DNA from 4 places in the Paenibacillus sp. FSL R10-2778 genome. Region 3 is predicted to be linked to each of the others. Evidence: riboswitches for the same ligand, from Rfam matches in the RefSeq annotation. Region 3 holds a riboswitch; each other region holds the start of a gene.
The links. Region 3 has a riboswitch for thiamine pyrophosphate ahead of NST40_RS12685 (ATP-binding cassette domain-containing protein). Riboswitches for the same ligand answer to the same signal wherever they lie in the genome.
Positions count from the first base shown of each region.

Region 1: it holds a riboswitch for thiamine pyrophosphate, as region 3 does, so the genes downstream of both, NST40_RS09510 (thiamine phosphate synthase) here and NST40_RS12685 (ATP-binding cassette domain-containing protein) in region 3, are expected to answer to the same signal.
Region 2: it holds a riboswitch for thiamine pyrophosphate, as region 3 does, so the genes downstream of both, NST40_RS02155 (ABC transporter substrate-binding protein) here and NST40_RS12685 (ATP-binding cassette domain-containing protein) in region 3, are expected to answer to the same signal.
Region 4: it holds a riboswitch for thiamine pyrophosphate, as region 3 does, so the genes downstream of both, thiC (phosphomethylpyrimidine synthase ThiC) here and NST40_RS12685 (ATP-binding cassette domain-containing protein) in region 3, are expected to answer to the same signal.

Region 1 is NZ_CP151956.1:2,193,368-2,196,501, reverse strand. It holds gene thiH (2-iminoacetate synthase ThiH) at 1-153, opposite strand, end outside; gene NST40_RS09520 (thiazole synthase) at 187-954, opposite strand; gene thiS (sulfur carrier protein ThiS) at 1,010-1,213, opposite strand; gene NST40_RS09510 (thiamine phosphate synthase) at 1,252-1,857, opposite strand; TPP riboswitch at 1,970-2,071, opposite strand; gene NST40_RS09505 (SDR family oxidoreductase) at 2,158-3,030, opposite strand.
Region 2 is NZ_CP151956.1:482,426-485,559, reverse strand. It holds gene NST40_RS02160 (hypothetical protein) at 1-1,436, shown strand, start outside; TPP riboswitch at 1,595-1,705, shown strand; gene NST40_RS02155 (ABC transporter substrate-binding protein) at 1,867-2,916, shown strand; gene NST40_RS02150 (MTH1187 family thiamine-binding protein) at 2,995-3,134, shown strand, end outside.
Region 3 is NZ_CP151956.1:2,892,130-2,895,263, reverse strand. It holds gene NST40_RS12690 (amino acid ABC transporter substrate-binding protein) at 1-809, opposite strand, end outside; TPP riboswitch at 1,032-1,135, shown strand; gene NST40_RS12685 (ATP-binding cassette domain-containing protein) at 1,334-1,816, shown strand; gene NST40_RS12680 (hypothetical protein) at 1,789-2,028, shown strand; gene NST40_RS12675 (ABC transporter permease) at 2,009-2,785, shown strand; gene NST40_RS12670 (ABC transporter substrate-binding protein) at 2,782-3,134, shown strand, end outside.
Region 4 is NZ_CP151956.1:6,179,549-6,182,682, reverse strand. It holds gene NST40_RS27635 (beta-galactosidase) at 1-1,092, shown strand, start outside; TPP riboswitch at 1,164-1,272, shown strand; gene thiC (phosphomethylpyrimidine synthase ThiC) at 1,376-3,118, shown strand.

The DNA of each region.
Region 1 (3,134 bases), 700 kb from region 3:
CGGCGTTGCTGCCGGAGAGAGCAATGCCAGCAAATCATTTTCGTTCAGCTTGTCTTTTCCAAGCGCCCGCCTAACGTCATCCTCCCGGAACTCCTTCCACAGCTGCTCATAAGGATACTGCTCCAAGCGGGCCAGTGTGTCAAAAAAGCTCATGCTAATCCTCCCTCCTTTCGTGACCTATCAAATTCAGTTCAAAAATCCAGTCAACGGTGACGAAGCAAAAGCAACTTCTTCTACAGGACCGAGTCCTGCCAAATAAGCTTTGCGGCCAGCGGATATCGCCTCGCGGAACGCTTCCGCCATGACGAGCGGATTACGTGCCGTTGCAATAGCCGTATTAAGCAGAACAGCAGCGGCCCCCATCTCCATTGCTTCCGCCGCTTCCGAGGGCTTGCCAATCCCGGCGTCTACAATAATCGGCAAATTCACTTCTTCAATAAGAATACGCACAAGCTCCTTGGTGCGCAGGCCGCGATTCGTTCCGATCGGCGCACCAAGCGGCATCACAGCAGCAGCACCGGCATCTCTCAGACGTAAAGCAGCCGAAAGGTCCGGACTCATATAAGGCAGTACTACAAAACCCTCCGCTGCTAAAATCTCTGTAGCTCGTATGGTCTCCAGATTATCTGGAAGCAGGTATTTCTGATCATTGATCACTTCGATCTTGACCCAGTTCCCCAGTCCCGCAGCTCTTGCTAATCTTGCAATACGGACTGCCTCTTCCGCTGTACGCGCTCCTGAGGTATTAGGCAGAAGAGTCATGTGACCGGGAATGTGGTTCATGATATTTTCTGCTCCACCTTGCGGGTCCACTCGGCGAAGCGCTACAGTAATCACCTGAGAACCAGAGCTAGCAATCACTTCGGGGATCAGCGTATTCCGGCTATATTTTCCGGTTCCGATAAATAATCTACTGGTTAATTCGATGCCGCCAATATGTAACGGGTCATGCATGAAATTACCTCCCTTTGGTTCTTATAAATTTCTCAAAATTCTATACCGCTCCATCTCAACCCCCACCAACAAAGTGCACCAGTTCCAAACGATCATCCTCGCTCAGAGCAGTACTTTCATAATTCTCCTTACTGACAATTTCTCCATTCAGCTCAATGATCATCAGACGACCCGACCACTCAGGAAGACTGATCAAATCAGCTATAGTTTGAATACCACCAGAACACTCTGCGGATTTCCCGTTAATCAACAGCTTCATTCTGAATCACCCCCTTCGCCCATGCTGTTACCTTCAGGCTATGAATGAACCGCCTTATGAATAGCTTTGGCGGCCTCATAAGGATCATCCGCTCCACAAATACCGGACATCACAGCAACTCCTGCCGCACCTTTCCTGATGATCTGCGCCGCATTAGCGGGGCTAATTCCGCCAATCGCAATTACAGGAATAGAGCTGGTCTTCACCGTTTCTGCAAGCAGCTCTAACCCACGTGCGGGCAGCCCTAACTTGCTATCCGAGGGAAATACATGACCAAACAAGCAATAATCAGCTCCCTGCTCTGAGGCATTCGCCGCTTCTTCCGGAGAATGAACCGATCTCCCCAGCCGAAGCTGAGGTGCAATTCGCCGGGCTGTAACCGGACTCAGACTGTGCCAAGCCAACTGAACCCCCGCGGCACCAGCTGCCAAGGCTACATCGATCCGGTCGTTGATTATCAGTTTGGTAGCGGGCATACCGGCAGCCAACAGCTGCTGTGCCGCAGCGAGCAGTTCGCATGCAGGACATTGCTTATCTCTCAGGTGAATATAATCGACCCATGTCTGCACCGTGACAGCTAGTTCAACAAAATGTCTCAGCTGTAGCTTGCCGTCTGATATTAGATGGATCTCAGCTTGCAACATCACGATCTCCTCTCTCACTTCCCTGTAGGTCAGTAAAAAACAAAAAAACTGCCCCCGTAAGGAAGGCAGTCAGAATCTGTATATAGACGGCACTACAAATAGCCCGATAACAGAAATTCGTTCTCCACTTCCCTACGCTGGTCTTAACCAGATCAGGTTCAAAGGGTCCGGAAATCCATTCCGTCTCAGCCAATCGGCACCCCTAGTGACATAAATATACAATTTTAAAATGCTAACGTGGTTATAGTAACATATTTTTTTATTGAAATACACCCATTTATTCACATTAGCTGTTCTAATCTAACCGTTTACTACCTCGCCACCATTTACATGAATAACCTGTCCAGTCACATAACTGGAATCGTCAGAGGCCAGATATACATAGGCTGGTGCCAGCTCTTCTGGTTGTCCAGGCCGTTTCATAGGCTGTGTACCTCCAAACTCGCTAACCTGTTTTGCATCAAAGGTAGAGGGAATCAGCGGTGTCCAGATTGGACCTGGTGCAACACCGTTTACCCGTATGCCCTTCTCTGCCAGATTCGTGGACAAGGATCGTGTGAAGCTAAGAATAGCTCCTTTAGTTGATGAATAGTCCAGCAGCTGCGGGCTTCCGCGATAAGCGGTAATTGAAGTTGTATTTATAATTGTAGATCCTGCTTTTAAATGAGGCATAGCTGCTTTTGTTAAATAGAACATCGCAAATATATTCGTACGGAAAGTACGCTCAAGCTGCTCGGAAGTAATATCCTCGATCTTAGCTTGCGGATGTTGCTCTGCCGCGTTATTGATGAGAATATCAAGCTTTCCTAAGCCCTCCACCGTCTGTTTAATAAGATCCTTACAGAATTTCTCGTCACCGATATCACCTGGAATTAGGATACATTTGCGGCCTTCCTGCTCGACCTGACGTTTAGTTTCCTCTGCATCTGAGTGTTCATTAAGATATGAAATGACCACATCAGCGCCTTCTTTAGCAAAAAGCACAGCAACTGCACGCCCAATTCCGCTGTCTCCACCGGTAATTAACGCCGCCTTGTCTTGCAGTTTACCTGCTGCTTTATAATTTGCCGGCTCGTATTTGGGCAGCGGCGTCATTTCACTCTCAATCCCTGGCTGATGATGCTGCTCCTGTGGGGGTAAGGTTTTTGTAGCTTGTTTATTGTTGCCTGACATCTTCCCTATCTCCTCTCGTTAAGCAAATTGATAGTTAACTGATCGTCTTAGGATGGCACAACTATGCACGTTTATACGCTGGGTTTGTCATTTTCTTAAATCGC
Region 2 (3,134 bases), 2.4 Mb from region 3:
CTGAGCCTTTGTTACATACTGCGCTCATGCAGTTTATATTTCCCTTTTCTATAAAAAAGGGCGATTCTAAGCAGCTTATCCAGCAATTACAGGACGACGGCTTCACACGTTTTTTTCTGGATAATAAAGAGCTTGAAGCTGCCTACTACGGAGATGGCTACTGTGTTTCCCATGAACGAATGGAGCGCACCTATTTACCGTTTGCTGCACATGTCCTTTTTCCACGCAGGAAGGATGCCGACTCGTTTCGCCGTTTTTCCAGAGTAAATAATCTCGACTGCATTCTGGAGATTCCGCAGCAATCTATATTTTTCAAAATTCTCTCGACGGATATATTCATATGTCCTTTTCAGCTTGGATTCGTGACGATACGTGTCCAGCTGGAGGGGGATTCAATTCCCTTTAGTATTGCCCTAGAATTCGCAGATCGTTTCCGTGCGCTAGAGAATACCTTCATACAGGATGATTACACTTATATTCATTGCGGGGAACAGACCTATGAGATGGTAGAGGATTTTGTCTTCCGAAATTTGGTGGATGGACTGGAGCCATATCTGGATCAATCGGATATCAATGGGGCTTATTTCGAGACCCTTCCTTTTTTCGTAGATGAAAGAATGCAGGTGCAAGCTTTTTATGGCTTTCAGAATGAAGAAAGCTCTGATGAGATTAGTGTAAATCTGCGCTATCGTGCCTCACAGCTTGATGGAATTGATCTAAACGGAAAGCCCTATGCCAGTGCCAGCGATCCAGCGTATATTGCGAACTATTGTCATGAACACTCCTATAATCGCTGGGGTCCAGACACGTATTATATGATGAATGAGCAGACTTTTTGCTGCATGACCCGCGCTGAACAGGAGATTGCTGTTAGTCTAGCCAACCAGATGTACGGGCAATATTATTACGGATTTTTACTCAATATTTTCCACAAAATCGTTCTGCTAAAGCTCGCCAATATGCACTCCCGACTTCGGATTAATCATGATTATGAGGAAATAGACAATCTAATCTACTCCATCAATAAGTTCTCGGCTAAGTTCTACTTCTTGGAGTTGATTTCCCAGTCGCAGGGCCGGGAGATATTTCTTCAGCTGCGTAAAGTATACGGAAACGATGCTTTGTTCGAGGAAGTGAAAGAAACCTTAAATGACCTGTTTCAGTATCAGGATAAGTTTCAGTCCAAGCGACGGGATAATCTGCTGATGATTCTCACTGTATTTACGGTAGTAAGCGGGATTTACGGCATGAATCAGGTCATTGACGATTTGGATGGAAAGATTCAATGGAGTAAAATGATTGGTTATTCTCCCTTTGAATTTCTTGCCCTCTTCGTGATCATGAGCGGGATTCTGATCAGCGTTGTCCTCACGCTAGGGGCACTGGTTAGTGAGCTTAAACGGCGTCACCGCAAGAAATATAAAGACCTAGACTAGCAAAAAAGAAACTACTGGATTGGAAAAATTCAGGAGTGCACTACTAGACATTCCGAGTACAGCCGTCTATAATACACCGTATGCGAGAAATATAAGATATAAAGTATGGGTACAAAACTTATGCTTACTTATATTGCACATAGAAATACCCGTTAACTTCATAGAACCAGGGGTGCTGGAATTGGCCGGCTGAGATTGTATCCCACAAGATACTGACCCTTATACCTGATCTGGATAATGCCAGCGTAGGAATCGCCAATTGGTTCTGGTCCCTGTGACCTTAACTAACCTTGCGCCAAGCCAGCGTCCCGATCACTCGGGGCGCTTTTTTTGTAAGATCACTAAAAGATGTAGAAAAACGTACATACTACACTTTACGGTTCATGTTGTGAAGACGGGATTCTTGTAACCTTAAAGGAGAGAAGAAGACATGCACCTTAAAAAAGCACTTACGTTGTGCCTCACCTGTGTACTCATTCTTGCCATTGCCGGATGCGGCAGCAACAATGGGAATACAGCCGGAAACAAAGCAAATGCTACTGATCCAACTGCTGCGGCTGGGACGGATGCTCCAAAAGAGCTCACCAAAGTTAAAGTCGCACTCGACTGGACACCGAACACAAATCATACCGGTCTATACGTAGCTAAGGATCTTGGTTACTACGCTGAAGAAGGTCTGGACGTCGAGATCGTTCAGCCAGGCGCAGCGGGTTCTGATACTATGGTTACTTCTGGCGAAGCCGCATTTGGCATCAGCGCCCAAGAAGGATTAACACTAGCCCGTCTACAAGGCGTACCCCTTGTCTCGATAGCAGCTATTATTCAGCATAATACGTCGGGATTCGCCGCTCCAGTAGATCGCAATATTAAATCACCAAAGGATTTTGAAGGTAAAACCTACGGAGGCTGGGGCTCACCGGCCGAAGAAGCAGCCATGAAAGCTATCATGGATCCTGAAGGTGGCGATGTGAAAAAGGTGAAGCTGATCAGTATCGGTGAAGCTGATTATTTTACCGCCGTCAAACGTGACATTGATTTCGCCTGGATTTTCTACGCTTGGACTGGTGTTGAGGCTGAGTTACGTGGCGAGCCATTGGATATGCTGTACTTAAAGGATTATGCGCCGCAGCTCGATTATTACACGCCTGTACTGACGACGAGTGAGAAGCAAATTGCAGATCATCCTGATCTGGTGAAGGCCTTCATGAAAGCCACATCAAAAGGTTATCAATATGCCATAGATCATCCGGAAGAGGCTGCCGGTATGTTATCGAAGGCCGTTCCTGACCTGGACGCCGACCTTGTCCTAGCTAGCCAAAAATGGCTTAGCCCAAAATACAAGGACGATGCTGCCCGCTGGGGCGAGCAAAAAACCGAGGTCTGGCAAAATTACGGCGACTGGATGTATGATCTGAAGTTGCTGGATAAACCGCTGGATGCTGCTAGTGCATTCAGTAATGATTTTTTACCGGCGGAGTAAACAACAATTGTAATGAATTACTTCGTTATCAAAGTTGGCTTTTTGAACTTACCTTATAAAATGAGAGGATTGATTATTGTGGCTAACACCCTACTAAGCATTCAAGTAATTCCAAAAACTCCGAACAATGAGGATTCCATCCCATACGTAGATAAAGCGATTGAGGTCATTCAGAAATCCGGTGTTAAACATCAAGTGAATCCACTGGAAACCACAAT
Region 3 (3,134 bases):
TTCTCGGAAATTTTCAAGTACGTTCCATCACTTTTCATCTCTTTAATCGCATCACTGACCGCATTCACCAGCTCATCATTGCCTTTCAGGAATACCGCAGCACTTTGTGAGCCTTCAGGAATCTCATCAACCACTTTAATTTTTGCATCTGGTTTTTGTTTTTTCAGATCCAGATAAGACAAGCCATCATTCACAGTTGCATCAATACGTCCCGAAGTCAGCAGATCCATCGCTTGATTGAAACCGTCCGTAGCTACGATTTCAGCACCGTTCTCACGAGCGATGTCGGATAAGTTACTGGTCAGGGATTGTCCGGCTTTTTTACCCTTTAGATCAGCAAAGGTCTTAATATCCTCATTGTTTTCGCTCACGATCAATACTGCCTTGGATACAATATAGGGTTCAGAGAAATCATATTTCACTTTGCGATCTTCGTTAATGGAAACTTCATTAAAAATGACATCAAACCGTTTCGCATCCATCCCAGCAAAAATACCATCCCACTGAGTTTCAAAAAATTCAGCTTCAACACCTAAACGTTTGGCTACTTCTTCGGCAATTTCCACGTCAAAACCCGTCAATTTCCCCGCAGTGTCATGATAAGTAAAAGGTGCATAAGTCCCTTCTGTACCTATCCGCAATTTGCCGCTGGCCTTCACAGCCTCCAAACTGTTTTGCGCTGAAGATGCTGCTCCACCATTCGTTCCAGCTGTTGGTTCAGCAGCCGTATTGGTATTCGAATTATTGCCGCAAGCCGCTACAAGAACCACGGTTAACGCCAATATAATAGTTAGACTCCATTTTTTCATTATTAAATCCCCTCTCTCTATCCAGTTTTTTTCCGGTAAATTGAATAGTACACTGCCATCACATGATCGTCAATACTTTTTTCCGATAATATACATCGGAATTGTAATATTAACTAGATTTCTACTTATATCTTACCCAATCTTGGATTAATCCTTCACTTCTTTCTCTCTTTACTTCTCAGAAAGATATGGTATATTTATAAACAAATTAATATGGACCTGTTATTTCACTAGGGGAGTCGGCCGACTGAGACGGAGCTTCAAGCTCCGGACCCTTGGAACCTGATCTGGATCATACCAGCGGAGGGAAGTGGAGCAGAATTTTCATCAAGCATGTTAAGTGTTATTATGCAGAATGAACTTTTTGACCCATTCATTTCCTCTGGAAATGGATGGGTCTTTATTTGTTTAGACGCTCCACAAAAATATTAGGAGGTTAGATCATCACGACCATTTTATCTATGCAAGGCCTAACCTACTCTTTTCCGGAAACTGAACAACCCCCTGTATTCGCAAATCTATCCATGGATATCAGGCAAGGGGAATTCGTCTCCGTAGTAGGTGCTAGCGGATGCGGGAAAAGCACATTTTTCAAAACGGTTGCCGGTTTACTCGAACCTACTCATGGAAAAATAAAACTCCCTACGCTCCCCTCAACCGCTAGTCGTTTAGGTCAGATCGCTTATATGCCTCAGCAGGATTTATTGCTGCCTTGGAGAACAGTGCTCGACAACTGCCTTTTGCCCTGGGAGATCAAGCCCAGATTTAGTAAACAGAAAACGATCACTCAGATTCGGGAAATGTTGGCCCGCTTCGGCTTAACAGATGTAGAGAAGGCTTATCCCCATGAACTTTCGGGAGGTATGAAACAGCGAGTAGCATTTCTGCGCACCTTAGTGGCTGGAGGCGGAAGTGGTCTTATGCTGCTGGATGAGCCCTTTGGCGCTCTCGATGCCATGACCAAACGTGAGATACACCGTTGGCTGTGGAGTTATGGGGTGAACTGAATCAGACGATTATGCTCATCACTCATGATCTGGAAGAAGCACTATTGCTCAGTGACCGGATTTATTTATTATCTGGCGGTGCGCACAGCGAATTACAGGAGATCATTGTCGATCTACCAAAACCAAGACATTATAAGATGAACTATGAACCCCGGTTTATAGCACTACGGGCAGAGTTGGAGCGAAGATTGCATGCAACCTATACCTTTTAAAAAACATCTAGACAACTATGCTCCCTTCCTTCTTCTGGTACTGCTCATTCTTGTAATCTGGGAGTCAGCTGTTCGCCTTCACTTGATTCCAGCCTTTATTCTCCCTGCACCTTCATCTATTGGCATCGCATTGATCGAGCACAGGCAATTGTTATTCGGACAACATTTATTAGCGACGTTGCAGGAGATACTGGTAGGTTTTGTCCTTTCTGTGGTTTGTGGTGTATTGCTGGGCATTGGAATGTTCCTGTTTCGCCCCGTAGAAAAGGCCATCTATCCCTTCCTTATCATTAGCCAGACGGTCCCATTAATTGCGCTATCCCCCATTTTTATTATGTGGTTCGGATATTCGCTGTGGAGCAAAGTGGCTGTGGTGTTTTTAACGGCTTTTTTTCCAGTCGTAGTGAGTACATATGATGGACTTCGTACAAGTGGCCAGACTTACAAGGACTTATTATTAACATTTGGTGCAAACCGCTGGCAGCTGCTTGTCAAAACCCAAATTCCACTGGCGTTGCCTGCTTTTTTCTCTGGCTTAAAGCTATCCATTGTATACTGCGTCATCGGAGCTACTATCGGGGAATGGCTCGGCGGCAGTAAAGGACTCGGTTACTTCAGCCGCAGAACGGCCGGAAATATGCAGAGCGATGAAATGTTCGCGGCTGTATTTCTGCTGTCCGCGCTTGGTGTTGTGCTTTTTCTGGCGATAGCTTTACTCGAACAATTATTTTTAAAGAAAAGAGGATCTAACCAATGAATCATTTAAAATCACCACAACGAGGACTTATTTCTGTATTTCTAGTATGCACACTTTTGCTCTTAAGCAGCTGCGGGAAGGCAGACAAGCTAAATAACAACTCCCAAACCGGTTCCTCCAATTCCGAAAATAAGCAGTCACACAAGCTGACGATTATGCTTGATTGGTATCCCAATGCCGTTCATTCCTTTCTATACGCTGCGCAACAGCAAGGTTTTTTCCAAGAGGAAGGTTTGGATGTCGAGATCAAAATGCCTGCGGACAGCAATGACGCCCTAAAGCTTGTAGCAGCAAATCAAATTGATCTAGCGCTCAGCTATCAGCCACAGGTGCTTATGGCACGCGGCGA
Region 4 (3,134 bases), 3.3 Mb from region 3:
GGTGGCTGGGTGAACCGGATGGATATGCCTTCTCCAAAGCCCGGGCAGATGCGGTTATGGACTTATCAGTCGATCGCTCATGGAGCAGATATGGTGTTATATTTCCGCTGGCGGACAGCTACGATGGGCAATGAAATTTATTGGCATGGAATCAATGACTATCATAATCAGCCTAACCGGAGAGTGCGGGAAGCGGGGCAGATCGGTCAGGAGCTGGCAGCAGCAGGTCATGCGTTTGTCGGTACTCGTAATCAGGCTAACATTGCTATTGTTCGTGATTATGACAATGAGTGGGATGGAGAATACGATGTTTGGCATGGCCCGTTTATGTGGAAGAGCAATAAGGAGTGGTACAAGGCGCTTCAGCGGAAGCATATCCCGAATGACGTACTCTATTTACGCAAAAAAACAACGCTGGAGGAGCTTGCAAGGTACGACGTGCTTATCTATCCTCACCCAGCGATTATGACAGATGAGACAGCAGCACTGCTGGATGAATATGTTCAGCAAGGCGGCAAACTGATCTTCGGCTGTAGAACCGGCTATAAGGATGAGCGCGGACAATGTTATATGCGTCCTTTCCCAGGTGCTGCTAAGGATCTATGCGGGATCACAGTTGAAGAATTCACAATGGTTAAGGGCAGTCGTCAGCCAACAACAATTAGCTGGTCGGGCGTGACCGAAGTCGTTACAGGAGCAGATGACTTTAATGATATTCTCAAAATAGAGGAAGCTTCGGTTGAAGTGATGGCGGTTTACGCCTCTGATTATTATGCGGGAAAACCGGCGGTAACTAGAAATCGTCGCGGCAAGGGTGAGGTTTGGTATTACGGAGCCGTATTTAATGAACAGGCAGCGGCTGAGATCATAAATTTAATTGATCTACAATCGCCAGCAGATTGGCTGGAGCTCCCAGAAGAGGTAGAGCTGCAAGTCCGTACCGGAGCTTCTTCCAGTTATGCTTTTTTGCTTAATTATAGTGAGACTCCTGTCACGATCCATCTTCATGAGACCAAAACAGATTTACTGAGCGGCACAACATTGTCGGGCGAGGTGCTTCTGGAAGGATTTGGGGTATTGGTGTTAAACTAACGTATACATTGATCTCACATTTGAGTAGATTTGGATAATTCTCTCTTTTCGGTTATACTTTGAAGTAGCAATTATATAGTCACGGGAGCTTGGTGGAACCAGGCTGAGAGGATAGTTATAACTATCGACCGTCAAACCTGATCTGGATAATGCCAGCGGAGGAAATGGAGCTCTATTTCTATTTGTCTACTCTAAGGCCGCATCTTATACAGATGTGGCCTTTTCTATGTGTGGGGAGTAGACCGTCTCCGCTTGATCAAATCACCTTATAGGAGGAATTGAGATGACAAGCGAATTGAACAACGATCCAATCAATCTATCAGCTTTTCCAGCAAGTCAAAAAGTGTATGTAAAGGGTTCACGGCCTGATATTCAGGTGCCTATGCGGGAGATCTCACTTAGTCCAACTGCGGGCATAGACGGCGAAGAGGAGAATGCTCCAATTCATGTCTATGACACAAGCGGGGCTTATACGGATGCTAATATTCATACTGATATTCGTCAGGGGTTAGAGCCCAATCGTCTAAGCTGGATTGAGGAACGAGGGGATGCGGAAGCGTACGAAGGAAGAACCGTGAAGCCTGAAGATAACGGGAATGCAACGGGAAAAGCTGTGGCGGAAGTGTTTCCAGCGCTCCATAGAAAACCTTTGCGAGCGAAAAAGGGGCGTAATGTCTCTCAAATGCATTATGCACGCAAAGGGATTATTACTTCGGAAATGGAATACGTTGCGATTCGTGAGAATGTGACACCGGAATTTGTAAGAGATGAAGTAGCCCGCGGCCGCGCCATCATTCCAGCGAATATCAATCATCCAGAGAGTGAACCAATGATTATTGGACGCAATTTTTTAGTGAAGATCAATGCCAATATAGGAAATTCCGCAGTATCCTCATCCATAGAAGAAGAGGTAGAGAAGATGAGATGGGCCACCCGCTGGGGTGCAGATAATATAATGGATCTCTCCACAGGTAAAAACATCCATACGACACGCGAGTGGATCATCCGTAATTCTCCTGTTCCTATTGGAACGGTGCCTATCTATCAAGCGTTGGAAAAAGTGAATGGGAAAGCGGAAGATTTAACATGGGAAGTGTACCGTGATACGCTCATTGAGCAAGCGGAGCAAGGGGTTGATTATTTTACCATTCATGCGGGGGTTCTGCTTCGTTATATCCCGTTGACGGTACAACGTATGACAGGCATTGTTTCAAGAGGTGGCTCCATCATGGCGGCATGGTGTCTTGCGCATCATCAAGAGAACTTTTTATATACACATTTTGAAGAGATATGTGAAATCATGAAGCTGTACGATGTTTCTTTTTCCCTAGGCGATGGATTACGTCCGGGTTCGATTGCTGATGCGAATGATGAAGCACAATTTGCCGAGTTAGAGACGTTAGGTGAATTAACAGCTATAGCTTGGAGTCATGATGTACAGGTGATGGTAGAGGGTCCAGGACATGTGCCGATGCACTTGATTAAAGAGAATATGGATAAGCAACTTGAAACTTGTAACGAAGCCCCTTTTTATACATTAGGTCCACTGACTACAGATATTGCGCCTGGTTATGATCATATTACCTCTGCTATAGGTGCAGCGATGATTGGTTGGTTCGGTACAGCTATGTTATGTTACGTAACTCCGAAGGAACATCTTGGCCTGCCTAATAAGGAAGATGTACGTATAGGGGTCATTACTTATAAAATAGCGGCTCATGCCGCAGATTTGGCGAAAGGGCATAAAGGAGCACAAGACCGGGATAATGCTCTTTCGAAAGCCCGTTTTGAATTTCGTTGGCGTGATCAATTTCATTTATCGTTAGATCCTGAGCGAGCGCTCGAATATCATGATGAGACATTGCCTGCGGAAGGCGCTAAAACAGCTCATTTCTGTTCCATGTGCGGGCCGAAATTTTGCAGTATGAAGATCTCTCATAATATCCGGAATACGACGAGAATTGAATCAGGAATGCAAGAGAAGGCGCAAGAGTTTCTCCAAGGCGGGAGCCTCATTTATAGATAACTTTTTCTGCTAAAAA